Regions from separate parts of the Ensifer meliloti genome, predicted to be linked through region 3. Evidence: predicted binding sites of a transcription regulator. Region 3 holds the regulator's gene; each other region holds the start of a gene.
What was found. The regulator LexA, encoded in region 3, represses DNA repair genes until DNA is damaged. The targets are predictions, from matches to a motif close to TGTTCNNNNTGTGTTCNG.
Positions count from the first base shown of each region.

Region 1 (3,938 bases), 350 kb from region 3:
CTTCGAGCGTATGGTCGCCTGGCGCTACCTGCGTTCGCGGCGGAAGGAAGCGTTCATCTCGGTCATCGCCGGCTTCTCCTTCATCGGGATCATGCTCGGGGTGGGAACGCTGATCATCGTCATGGCGGTGATGAACGGCTTCCGAACCGAGCTCATTTCGCGCATTCTCGGCATGAACGGCCATATGATCGTCCAGCCCCTGGACGGCCCGCTCACCAATTATGCCGATCTTGCCACCAGATTCTCCGCCGTTCCCGGCGTGACCATGGCCATTCCGATCGTCGAGGGCCAGGTTCTCGCGCAAGGCCTGGGCGATGCGTCGACGGGTGCGCTCGTTCGCGGGATACGCGCCGACGACCTCACCAAGCTGAAGTCGATCTCCGAGCATATTCAGTCCGGCGACCTCGTCGGCTTCGCCTCGGGCAGCGGCGTCGCCATCGGCTCGCGCATGGCCGAGCAGCTGGGCATCCGGGTGGGCGGGACGATCACGCTCACCTCGCCGAACGGCGACGTCACGCCGATGGGCATGAATCCGAGGGTCAAGGCCTATACCGTCTCGGCCATCTTCGAGATGGGCATGTCGGAATACGACGCGACCATCATCTTCATGCCGCTCGAGGAAGCGCAGCTCTATTTCAACGCCGAAGGCCTCGTTCAGTCGATCGAGATATTCGCCGAGCATCCGGACGCGGTCGACGAGCTTCGCAAGCCGGTGGAGGACGCCGCCGGCCGGCAGATATTCATTACCGACTGGCGCGAACGCAACAGGACGTTCTTTTCCGCGCTCGAGGTGGAACGGAACGTGATGTTCATGATCCTGACGCTGATCGTGCTGGTCGCGGCGCTGAACATCATCTCCGGGCTGATCATGCTGGTGAAGGACAAGGGCAGCGATATCGCGATCCTCAGGACGATGGGCGCGACCTCCGGTTCGGTGATGCGCATCTTCTTCATGACCGGCGCCGCAATCGGGGTTACGGGAACCATCGCCGGCGTCGCCCTCGGGGTGGTCGTCTGCCTCAACATCGAGTCGATCCGCCAGTTCTTCTCCTGGGTGTCCGGCGCCACGCTCTTCGATCCGGAGCTCTATTTCCTCAGCCAGCTTCCGGCCGACATGAATGCCGACGAGACCGTCACCGTCGTCGTCATGGCGCTTGCGCTTTCCTTCCTTGCCACGATCTTCCCGGCCTGGCGCGCCTCGCGCCTCGATCCGGTGCAGGCCCTGCGGTACGAATAACAAGGACAACAGCTTAAATGAATGCGCGCGTGGCACTGCAGCTCTCCGGCATCGAGCGGCATTATGGCGAGGGCGACACGTTTCTGCCGATCCTCAAGGGAGCCGACCTGACGTTGCGAAGCGGCGAGACAGTCGCCCTCGTGGCACCGTCCGGTACCGGAAAGTCGACATTGCTTCATATCGCCGGGCTGCTCGAACACCCGGATGAGGGCGAGGTGCTCGTGAACGGCACCTCATGCAACGGACTCAGCGACGACCGGCGAACGGCAATCCGCCGCAACGAGATCGGCTTCGTCTATCAGTTCCACCATCTCCTGCCGGAATTCTCGGCGCTGGAGAACATCATGATGCCGCAACTGATCGCCGGATTGCCCAGGGCCGAGGCGGCGGAGCGGGCATCGGCCCTTCTGGACTATATGCGCATCGGCCATCGCGGCAGCCACCGCCCGACCGAGCTTTCCGGCGGCGAGCAGCAGCGCGTCGCCATCGCCAGGGCGGTCGCCAATGCGCCGCTCATCCTTTTGGCGGACGAGCCGACCGGCAACCTCGACCCCGAGACGGCCGGCTATGTATTCGAGGCGCTGGAAGCCCTGGCGCGCCAGTCCGGGCTCGCGGCGCTGATCGCCACCCACAATCACGAACTCGCTTCGCTCATGGATCGCCGCGTGACGATCGAGGACGGCAAGGTGGTCGAACTGAAATAGTCCGGCCGCGACGGCGCGTATTCAGCCCCGACCTCGCTCGAGGCGCGGTCACCGCTTGGCGCTCCTTGCATGTTCCGTTCGAGGCGTGTCGCTCCTCGGAACGCATGCGCGAATGGGGTCCGTCGGTGCACATTAACCATAGCCACTGAATAGCGGGTCTTCCATGCAGACTTCCTTGACTATCGAACGGAAATAGAACAAAAAGGGAACAGTAGCGGAAAGGAGACAAGTTATGGCTGATTTCGTACGTGATCTTGCTGCCTTCGCCTCGATGAGCCTTTTCATCGTGAGCATCTCGGTAATCGCTCTCGGCCTGTGACCGGGATTTATCCAGCGTGCTCCGCGTCCTGTCGAACGCGCAGTAAACACCACACGCCGGGCAAAAACCCCGGCGGCCCGTCCTTGAGACTGGACAGTTGGGACGGGAAACAGGATATCCTCGACGCCGGACAAGAATCGGAGTGCGGCGATGACAGGCAACCAGGGTATCGGGCAGGGTATCGGGCACGGCACAGGGGCTGCGGCCGATCCGCAGTTCGTTCACCTGCGGGTGCATTCCGCCTATTCGTTGCTGGAAGGCGCCTTGCCGCTGAAGAAGATCATCGGCAAGGCGGTCGCCGACGATCAGCCGGCGATCGGCATCGCCGACACCAATAATCTCTTCGCGGCACTCGAATTCTCGCAGAAGGCGGCCGACGACGGATTGCAGCCGATCATCGGCTGCCAGCTCTCGATCGATATGGAAGACGAGGCGGAAGGCGAGCGGCGCGGACACGCCCATCAGTTCGTCAAACTTCCCGCGATCGTGCTGATCGCGGCGACCGAGGACGGTTACGCCCGCCTCGTCGAGCTCGTGAGCCGCGCCTATCTCGAAGGCGAGGGTCACCAGCAAACGCGAATAAGCCGCTCCTGGCTTGCGGCTGGCGGCACGACCGGCCTGATCGCGCTCACCGGTGCGGGAGCCGGCCCGGTCGACATGGCGCTGAAGTCGGGTTCGCCGGCTCTGGCCGAGGCACGCCTGCAAGCCTTGATCGAGCTTTTCGGCGATCGCCTCTATGTCGAACTGCAGCGGCACGGGAATTACGACCGGCGTCACGAGAACCGCATGATCGATCTCGCCTATCGGCTCGACATTCCGCTCGTCGCCACCAACGAGGCGTTTTTCCCGTCGCCGTCCGACTATGATGCCCACGATGCGCTGATGGCCGTCGCTCACAATGCGATGGTGTCCGACGACAGCCGTTTCCGTCTGACCCCGGATCATTACCTGAAGAGCCGCAAGGAGATGGCGGCGCTCTTTGCGGATCTGCCCGAGGCATTGGAGAATACGATCGAGGTGGCGCGGCGGTGCTCCTTCATGTTGAAGACCCGCGGACCGATCCTGCCGCGCTTTACCGGCGCTTCGGATGATCCGGAGGAGGCTGAACGCGCGGAGGTAGCGGAACTGCGCCGGCAGGCGGAGGAGGGGCTGGAGGAACGCCTTGCCAAGCTCGGCATGGCGCCCGGCTACAAGGAAGAGGACTATCGGGAGCGGCTGGCCTTCGAACTCGGCGTTATCCAGCGGATGAAGTTTCCGGGCTACTTCCTCATCGTTGCGGACTTCATCAAATGGGCCAAGCAGCATGACATTCCGGTCGGGCCGGGCCGCGGCTCGGGTGCCGGCTCGCTGGTCGCCTATGCCCTGACGATCACCGATGTCGACCCGATGCGCTTCTCGCTGCTTTTCGAGCGCTTCCTCAACCCCGAACGCGTGTCGATGCCCGACTTCGACATCGATTTCTGCCAGGACCGGCGCGAGGAGGTCATCCGCTACGTGCAGCAGAAATACGGCCGCGAGCAGGTGGCGCAGATCATCACCTTCGGATCGCTGCAGGCGCGTGCAGCACTGCGCGACGTCGGCCGCGTGCTGGAAATGCCCTATGGCCAGGTCGACAAGATCTGCAAGCTGGTGCCGAACAATCCCGCCAACCCGACACCGCTTTCCAAGGCGATCGAGG
Region 1 is NZ_CP120365.1:31,792-35,729, forward strand. Features, by position in the region: gene PZL22_RS07205 (lipoprotein-releasing ABC transporter permease subunit) at 1-1,237, shown strand, start outside; gene PZL22_RS07210 (ABC transporter ATP-binding protein) at 1,255-1,941, shown strand; gene dnaE (DNA polymerase III subunit alpha) at 2,411-3,938, shown strand, end outside.
Region 1: dnaE (DNA polymerase III subunit alpha) is a predicted target of LexA. The motif match lies at 2,135-2,152, and genes of this name have one in related genera.

Region 2 (3,938 bases), on a different replicon from region 3:
CGGTGATCTTGATGTCCTCGCGCGGTTCAAGATTCGGCGCGCCTTCGCCGAAACGGACCTTGATCTTCAGGTCGGCGAAGTCCTCGACGATCGAGGCGACATCCACCATCAGCCGATAATCATTGCACATGCATCCTCCGTCTCAGGTCTGATTGTGTGGGTGTTGTTCCTGCTATGTTCTAACTATGACGAGTGCGACCGTTTTCCAGTCCGACGCTCCGCTCGACGAGCGCCGGGTGATCATAAGGCGCCATGACGGCGATGTGGAGATGGTGGAATTGCCGTGGGGGCTGCGCCCGCGCGACGGCGATGCGCGCGCCGTGAACGTCGTTCGATCGGAAGGAAGGACGTTTCCGACCCACCGCTGCCTGGTGCCCGCTTCCGAGTTTCGCCACCGAACCTTCAGTTTCTCGCTCGCGAATGGTGACTGGTTCTATTTCGCGGGGATTTGGCGGCCGGCGATCAACGACTGGCCAGAGTCCTATGCCATCCTGACGATCGAGGCGAATGACGATCTTGCGCCGTTTCACGACCGGCAGATGGTGGTTCTGAGACGGGAGCAACGCATGGCCTGGTTCGACGGACTGGTACCCGAAGGCGAAATTCTTCGCCGGCTGCCGGCAGGGTCCGGGTTACGCGCCATTCAACCTCTCCTGTTCAGCCGATGCTGGCAGTCTAAAGCGCCAGCCGCAGCTGCGGTTCCGTTTGTAGCGTCTGCCGTTCCAACGATGACAGCGAAACGCCGAGCAGGCGGATTCCCCTTCGCGGCGGAAAGATTGGTGCGAGAAGCAAGCCGACCACCTCCTCGAGATCACCGATCGTTTGCAAAGGTGCCGCAACCGTCTTGCTCCGGGTGATCTGGAAAGTCGGCATATTTCACCTTGAGCGGCACGGTCTTGGCGCTGATCTCTTTGGCCTCGCAATAACTCCAGACTTTCTCGATCAGCGGCTGAAGACCTTCGCGAGCCGCCTCAAAGGAATGGATATCCTCGGAGGGACGTGTCTTCCGCGCCGACGGATTTTCGCACCCGGTCCGCCTTGATACCACGGGCAATACCGTAGAAACATGGCCCCGACTCCCCGAAATGCTCCACCAGAAACTCGAGCGTCTGCTCCTTGAGGTCTGCGCGTGTTTCTATCCCAAGCCGATGCATCTTTTCGGCTGTGGCGGGCCCGACGCCGTGAAACTTCTTGATCGGAAGCTGCTCGACAAGCCGGGCCGTTCTTCGGCGTGATGACGAACTGGCCGTCCGGCTTGTTCTGACCGGAAGCCATCTTCGCCAGGAACTTGTTGTAGGAGATGCCGGCGGAGGCGCTGAGCTCTGTCGTCGCTTTGATCTTTGCCCGGATTTCCTGGGCGATGACGGTGGCTATCTCCGTGCCCTTCAGGATTTCGGAAACATCGAGATAGGCCTCGTCGAGCGATAGCGGCTCGATCATCGGCGTGTACTCGGCGAATATCGCGCGGATCTGCAACGAGATGGCCTTGTAGCCTTCGAAACGTGGTTTGACGAAGATCAGATCGGGGCATTTGCGCTTCGCAATGACCGAAGCCATCGCCGAATGAACGCCGAACTTTCGCGCCTCGTAGCTGGCGGCCGCCACCACGCCGCGGGCGGCAGGATAGCCGACGGCGACCGGCAGGCCCCGCAGGTCGGGATTGTCGCGCTGTTCGACCGATGCGTAGAAGGCATCCATGTCCACATGCACGATTTTGCGCGGCCGCTCGCTGCCTTCGTCGTTTGTCATGGCCTCGCCTCCATCAGGACAATCTGTATCGCCCAGACATGGGAAGTGCGCGCCGCATTTTGTCACCCTACGGTGCTTGTATGGGCTCGCAGCCCATCGCCATGCGCCGGCGGATCACAGCGAAGGTCATGCCAGCGCCAAACGCTTTCACCAACAGCTTGCGCTCAAGCGCGCAGTGCCGATGACATGGGCACAGATGAATTCGACGATCGGCTTCCGGCGATTCTTCAGTTTCGGGGCCAGATCGTTCATAGGCTGCCGTGGGCGCATGCGAAAAATTCCCATTCCCGCCATCGATTTGAATCCGTTGGCGGAATTCTCCGATGGGCACTGTCGCTCAACTTCCGCGCGCCACATGCGCATTGACTCATGTCCGCTTTGAGAACAAATACAGAACATATTGCGCCATCTCAAGCCGAAAACGGGTTGCCGTAAAGGAGATCATGTCCGCAGCCGTCGCCACTTCGAACCCCGTCCTCCGCGAGTTGCGCGGGAAAATCGCCAGCTTGGAAGGGGCAGGCTCACGCAATCGGAGCATCTTACCGTTCGGGGTCCCCGAGCTCGACGCGCAACTGCCGGGAGGTGGGCTCGCCTTTGGCGCGCTGCACGAAGTGGCCGGTGGCGGAAACGGCGCGATCGATGGAGCCGCCGCGGCACTCTTCATCGGCGGCATCGCCGCCCGTACCACCGGCAAGGTGGTCTGGTGCCTGACACGCTTCGATCTGTTCTTTCCGGCGCTCGCCCAGGTCGGGCTTCATCCCGACCGCGTCATTTTCGTCGAGTGCGATAAGGAAGAGACGGTGCTCGCAAGCTTTGAAGAAGCTTTGCGTTACGGCGGCCTCGGCGCCGTGGTTGCCGAACTGGTGCGACTGCCGATGACGGCATCCCGCCGCTTGCAGCTCGCGGCGGAAAAGTCGGGGACATTGGGGCTGGTGATCCGCCGCTGGCGGCGCCAGACGGAAGCCTCGGACTTTGGCATGCCAACGGCTGCGGCAACGCGCTGGCGGATCTCGGTGCTGCCGTCCGAGCCGCTTCCCGTGCCGGGTGTTGGCCGGGCGCGATGGCTGGCGGAGCTTATGCGCGTGAGAGCTGGGGAGGGAGGCGAGTTCATCATCGGAGCATGTGATGGCCAGGGTCGTATCTGTCTTTCTTCCGAAACTGCCAACGGACCGGATCAGGCGGGCCGATCCTTCGCTATCGGTCGAAAAGCCGCTGGTGGTCATCGCCAGGAGCGGTTCGAAGCGATGGATTTCGGCAGCTGATACGGCGGCGACCAAGCTCGGCCTTCGGGTCGGCATGCCGGCCGCCAAGGCGCAGGCACTGGTCCAGGGTCTGGTGATGATCGATGCCGATACGGCAGCCGATCTCGCTGCCCTCGAACGGCTGGCGCTCTGGGCCTTGTCACAATATTCTCCGGTTGTCGCGATGGACCCTCCCGACGGTATCGTCATGGATACCGAAGGCGCCGATCATCTTCAGGGCGGCGAGGACTTGATGCTTTCCGGCCTCGTCAATCGCTTCCGCGGCCGGGGTCTCGCTGCCCGCGCGGCAATCGCCGATACCTGGGGTGCCGCGCATGCGCTTGCCCGGACCACAGATCGCGAGACGGTCATCGTCGGGCGCGGCGATGCCGCCAGGGCCGCGAACCGGCTGCCACTGTCGTCGCTGCGGCTGCCGGCCGAAACTGTTCAAAGCCTTCGAACCCTCGGCTTTACCACCGTCGGCGACTTGGCTGCCACACCGCGGGCACCGCTGACGCTGCGCTTCGGCCTGGAGGTCGGCCGCCGTCTCGATCAGATGTTCGGCCATATCGCTGAGCCGATAGATCCGATCCGGCCGGCGGAACTTGTCGAGGTCCAAAAATCTTTCGCTGAGCCCATCGGCGCGCCGGAAACGATCGAGAAATATGTGAGCCGCCTGGTGCGGCAGCTCTGTCTTGAGCTCGAGAAGCGCGGGCTTGGGGTCAGACGCGCCGACCTCATCGTCCATCGCGTCGATAACACCATTCAGGCACTGAGGGCGGGGACGGCGAAGCCGGTCCGTGACATCGCCTGGCTGACGAAACTCTTCCGCGACCGCATCGAGAGGATCGAACCAGGCTTCGGCATCGAGAAGCTCGGTCTTGCGGCCATCCTCGCCGAGCCGCTGATCGAGGCACAGTCAGCCTCGTCACTCATTGAAGAACAGGT
Region 2 is NZ_CP120366.1:1,313,748-1,317,685, forward strand. Features, by position in the region: gene PZL22_RS30865 (SOS response-associated peptidase) at 1-130, opposite strand, end outside; partial or broken gene PZL22_RS30870 (SOS response-associated peptidase family protein) at 186-679, shown strand; partial or broken gene dinB (DNA polymerase IV) at 676-1,749, opposite strand; gene PZL22_RS30880 (ImuA family protein) at 2,193-3,011, shown strand; gene PZL22_RS30885 (Y-family DNA polymerase) at 2,965-3,938, shown strand, end outside.
Region 2: PZL22_RS30880 (ImuA family protein) is a predicted target of LexA. The motif match lies at 2,130-2,147, and genes of this name have one in related genera.

Region 3 (3,938 bases):
CACCGGAAAGTACAACCTGTAGTTAATCCGAAGTGGTCAATGGACAGGAACATCGCGTTCGGCAACATTAGAGCACTTTCAGGAAAAGTGTGGACGGTTTTCCGTGCGGAAGTGCGTATTTTCAAAGCGTTAGCCCGCTCGTCACTCCGACGAGGCCGGACGAGGTCGACGCCCCCAGGGCCGTCCGGGTCCCCAAGACGAGCATCACCTGCTTTGCAGCACTGTGGAGAGAAAAATGGCGCATCTGATCGGTGGCATCGCCCCTTGGCTCGGGCTCGACAACCACATCTTCGGCACGAACGATCCGGACATTGTCTTCGGAGACCCATTCACGACCGACAATAGCCTGGGAGTCTTCGAAATCGGCGGCTTCCTGTCTTCGGGGCAGGGTGGCCGCGACAGCCTTGACGGGCACGGAGGCGACGACACGCTCTTCGGCGACGCTTGGGCGATCTCCGATCAGGGGCGTGGTGGCGACGACCAGCTCGACGGCGGCGCCGGCGACGACACGCTGTACGGCGATGCCTTCTCGATCGATGTGAGTGACTCCGCGATCGTCGCCGGAGGGAACGATCGTCTCTCGGGCGGCAAAGGCAACGATACACTCTACGGCGATGGCTACAATTGCCTCAGAGGACGTGGTGGCGACGACTGGCTCGACGGCGGCGCCGGAGACGATATTCTCTCGGGCGACGCTTTCTCCCTCGGCGATTTTTTCGTTGGCGGGAACGATCGGCTCCAGGGCGGAGAGGGCCATGACAAACTCTACGGAGATGGCCTCGACCAGGGCGTCGTGGAATCCGGCATCGGCGGCGACGACCACCTCTATGGTGGTTCTGGCAACGACTTTCTTGTTGGAGATGTTCTTTTCTCACGTGGCGGCAGTGGCGGCAACGACCTGCTCGACGGAGGCAAAGGCGATGATGTCCTGTATGGCGATGCAGAGGTCGGCGTGGACACCGCGGGTGGGGACGACCTCTTGATTGGCGGCGCCGGTAACGATCAGCTCTGGGGCGATGGCCGACTTACCGCAGCCTTCGCGGTCGAGACCGGTGCCGATCAGTTCCTGTTTGCGCGGAACAGTGGGCGGGATAAGATCTTCGACTTCGAATTGGACAAGGACATCATCCAAATCGCCGGCTATGGCTACGACGACTTCGCCGATTTTTTGTCCAACATCGGCGACGATGCTGACGGGAACGCTGTCCTGCAGCTGAATGGCACGGTCGATCAGGTCACTCTGATCGGCATCCACGCTGCCGACCTCAGCGCTGCCAACTTCGTCTTTGCGAATGCGGATTTCGCCCTCGTCTGACGAGAGGAAGTTTGTCGGTAACAAAGCTGATCAGGTGTGGCTTTTGGAGGCCTCGGCCGGAATTGAACCGGCGTACAAGGATTTGCAGTCCTCTGCGTCACCACTCCGCCACGAGGCCTCTACGATTTGCGTTTTCAAATCGTGGCGCGGATTTAGAATGATTGACCGCAATCCGCAAGAGGGTACATTTGGAATAGGGACTTTTTTATTCTGTATAAATGTGTCTTCCGTTCTATGACCGGGCGTGGTCATAGCGTCCCAAGGCGCAATACTCCCACGTCAGCGCTTTGAAATTGCGTACTTTCGTAGGAAGCGGCTGCGCACCTGGTCAGGAAGCTCTAATGATAGCGCCGGATGAGGCCGACGAGCCTGCCTTGGATCTTGACCCGGTCCGGACCGAATATGCGTGTTTCGTAAGCCGGATTGGCGGCCTCCAGCGCAATAGAGGCGCCCTTGCGACGGAATCGCTTCAGGGTCGCTTCCTCGTCGTCGATCAGCGCGACGACGATATCCCCGGGGCTGGCGGTGCTTCCGTTCCGGATGATCACCGTATCGCCATCGAGGATGCCGGCCTCGATCATCGAATCGCCCTTGATCTCGAGAGCGTAGTGCTCGCCGCTGCCGATCATTTCAACCGGTACGGATATATCGTGCATATTGTTCTGGATTGCCGAAATCGGCACACCGGCGGCAATGCGGCCCATGACCGGAACGGCGACCGATGCGGCCTCGGCCGGCGGCGCCGGTTTCGGTGCGGGGGGCGGCGCAGCAGGCTTGCCCAGACTGCCTTCGATCACGCTCGGCGAAAAGCCGCGGCGGACCTGCGAAGCGCCCGCATAGGCCTCCGGCAGCTTGATGACTTCGAGGGCCCGGGCGCGATTAGGTAGCCGGCGAATGAACCCACGCTCTTCGAGTGCGGTGATCAAACGGTGGATGCCCGATTTGGACGCAAGGTCCAAGGCGTCCTTCATCTCGTCGAAGGACGGCGGGACCCCGGATTCCTTCATTCGTTCGTGAATGAACAGAAGCAATTCCTGTTGCTTGCGGGTCAGCATGGCGTCACTCCAGAATCGCGAAACAAATCAAGAACAGAACCTATCTGTTCCATATGTGTTCCGCAAGTGCCTAAAATTCCGTGAATTTCGCTTGCTGTTGAATGCCGATCCGCCCCGCGATCCGGCGTGTCGATGGCGATCGCTCGGAATTCGGGGCAGGGGCCGATACGCTCTCGCATGTTTTGGGCTTACGGCGGGCGGCGCAGTCGGTCGCCTATGCAATGCTAATAGGCAAGGCGCAGTCCGCCCGGCGTAAGAACGTCGAATTCAGGCTCGGGATAAGGCCCGTACCACTGGGTGTAGGTCGTGTTGGTCGAGCCTGTGCTGGCGCACCCCGAAAGGGCGAAGAGGGAAAAAATTGCGGCTGCCACCAAAGATTTAACAGGCATGTTTTGCTCCACTCGCGGGAGTTGCCCAGACCTCGAACGGGTCAGACTAAAACTTTCTCTCAAATCAGCTTTTTTGGCAAGCAGCGAGCCGGCAGGGAGGACTGGTGGATGGTGGAGCCGAAGGGAGTCGAACCCTCGACCTCCGCAGTGCGATTGCGGCGCTCTCCCAACTGAGCTACGACCCCACTGGTCAACGATTGTATAAGAGTTTTCGGCCGACCGCGCCAGTGCATTCCACTTGCCGAATGCATCGCAATACAGAGATGAGGCTGACGACTGCAAGCCGCGTCGGTGCCCGCCGGCTGGCAGATAGGGCGGAGTGCAAGGTCACGAACACACAACGCCACTATCGGCTTTCAGCACTGGCTATTGAGCCACCTCGATCGCGGGCGGCTGCCAAGAGCCATCGAGAATTGCCTCTTTGCCCCAATAGGCGCGGATGTAGAGCGAGAACTTCCCGTCCGGCGCGGGCAGCCAGTTGTTTTCCTTGTCGCCCCCGGGCGACTTCGCGCCGGCGTAGAGGGTAAGCGAACCGTCGGAGTTGCGCTTTAGGTTCTTGTTCTTGGTGCCGAGTGAGTAGCGTTTGAGGTCGTTCGCGTGGAAGAGATGCTTGTCGTTGTACAGGGTCAATGACCAGAACCCGTTGACCGGCGGCTCCTGCCCGGCTGGGAAGGTGATCGCATAGCTGCCGCTGCCGCTGAGTTCTCCGCCCGCGCCGTCGTGGTCGGTGTAGAAATATTGCGTCTCGTTCGGCCGGTTGTCGAACATGTTCGATTTTGCCGTTCCGGTCCGGTTGAAATAGTCGACGCCGAACTGCGCATTGTTGGTAGAACGGTTCCATCCGTTCCCGGCCGGACGTCCGTTGTGCTTCCACTGGAAGAACGGCTGGATGACCTTGTCTTCGGTCTCGACCGCGGTCGCAACCAGCACCTTTTTCAGTTCGGGGTCCTTGGAGGCTGCATCGAGCAGCAGGCGGAATTGGCCATAGAGAGCCTCCTCGCCCGGCAACGGATCGACAGTGTCGAGAACCTCGCCGAACTGATCGAAGAACTTATCCGGGACCACCCATTTGGTTTCCTCGCCAGACGATGGCGGTCCGGGAATGTCCGGGACCTTGGCCCATTCGATCGTCTTCATCTCTCCGTCGAAATCCTTCAGCGGATAAGCGACGACCTGGTT
Region 3 is NZ_CP120365.1:376,799-380,736, reverse strand. Features, by position in the region: gene PZL22_RS08885 (calcium-binding protein) at 236-1,315, shown strand; tRNA gene PZL22_RS08880 (tRNA-Cys) at 1,360-1,433, opposite strand; gene lexA (transcriptional repressor LexA) at 1,654-2,370, opposite strand; gene PZL22_RS08870 (hypothetical protein) at 2,595-2,759, opposite strand; tRNA gene PZL22_RS08865 (tRNA-Ala) at 2,869-2,944, opposite strand; gene PZL22_RS08860 (DUF1254 domain-containing protein) at 3,126-3,938, opposite strand, start outside.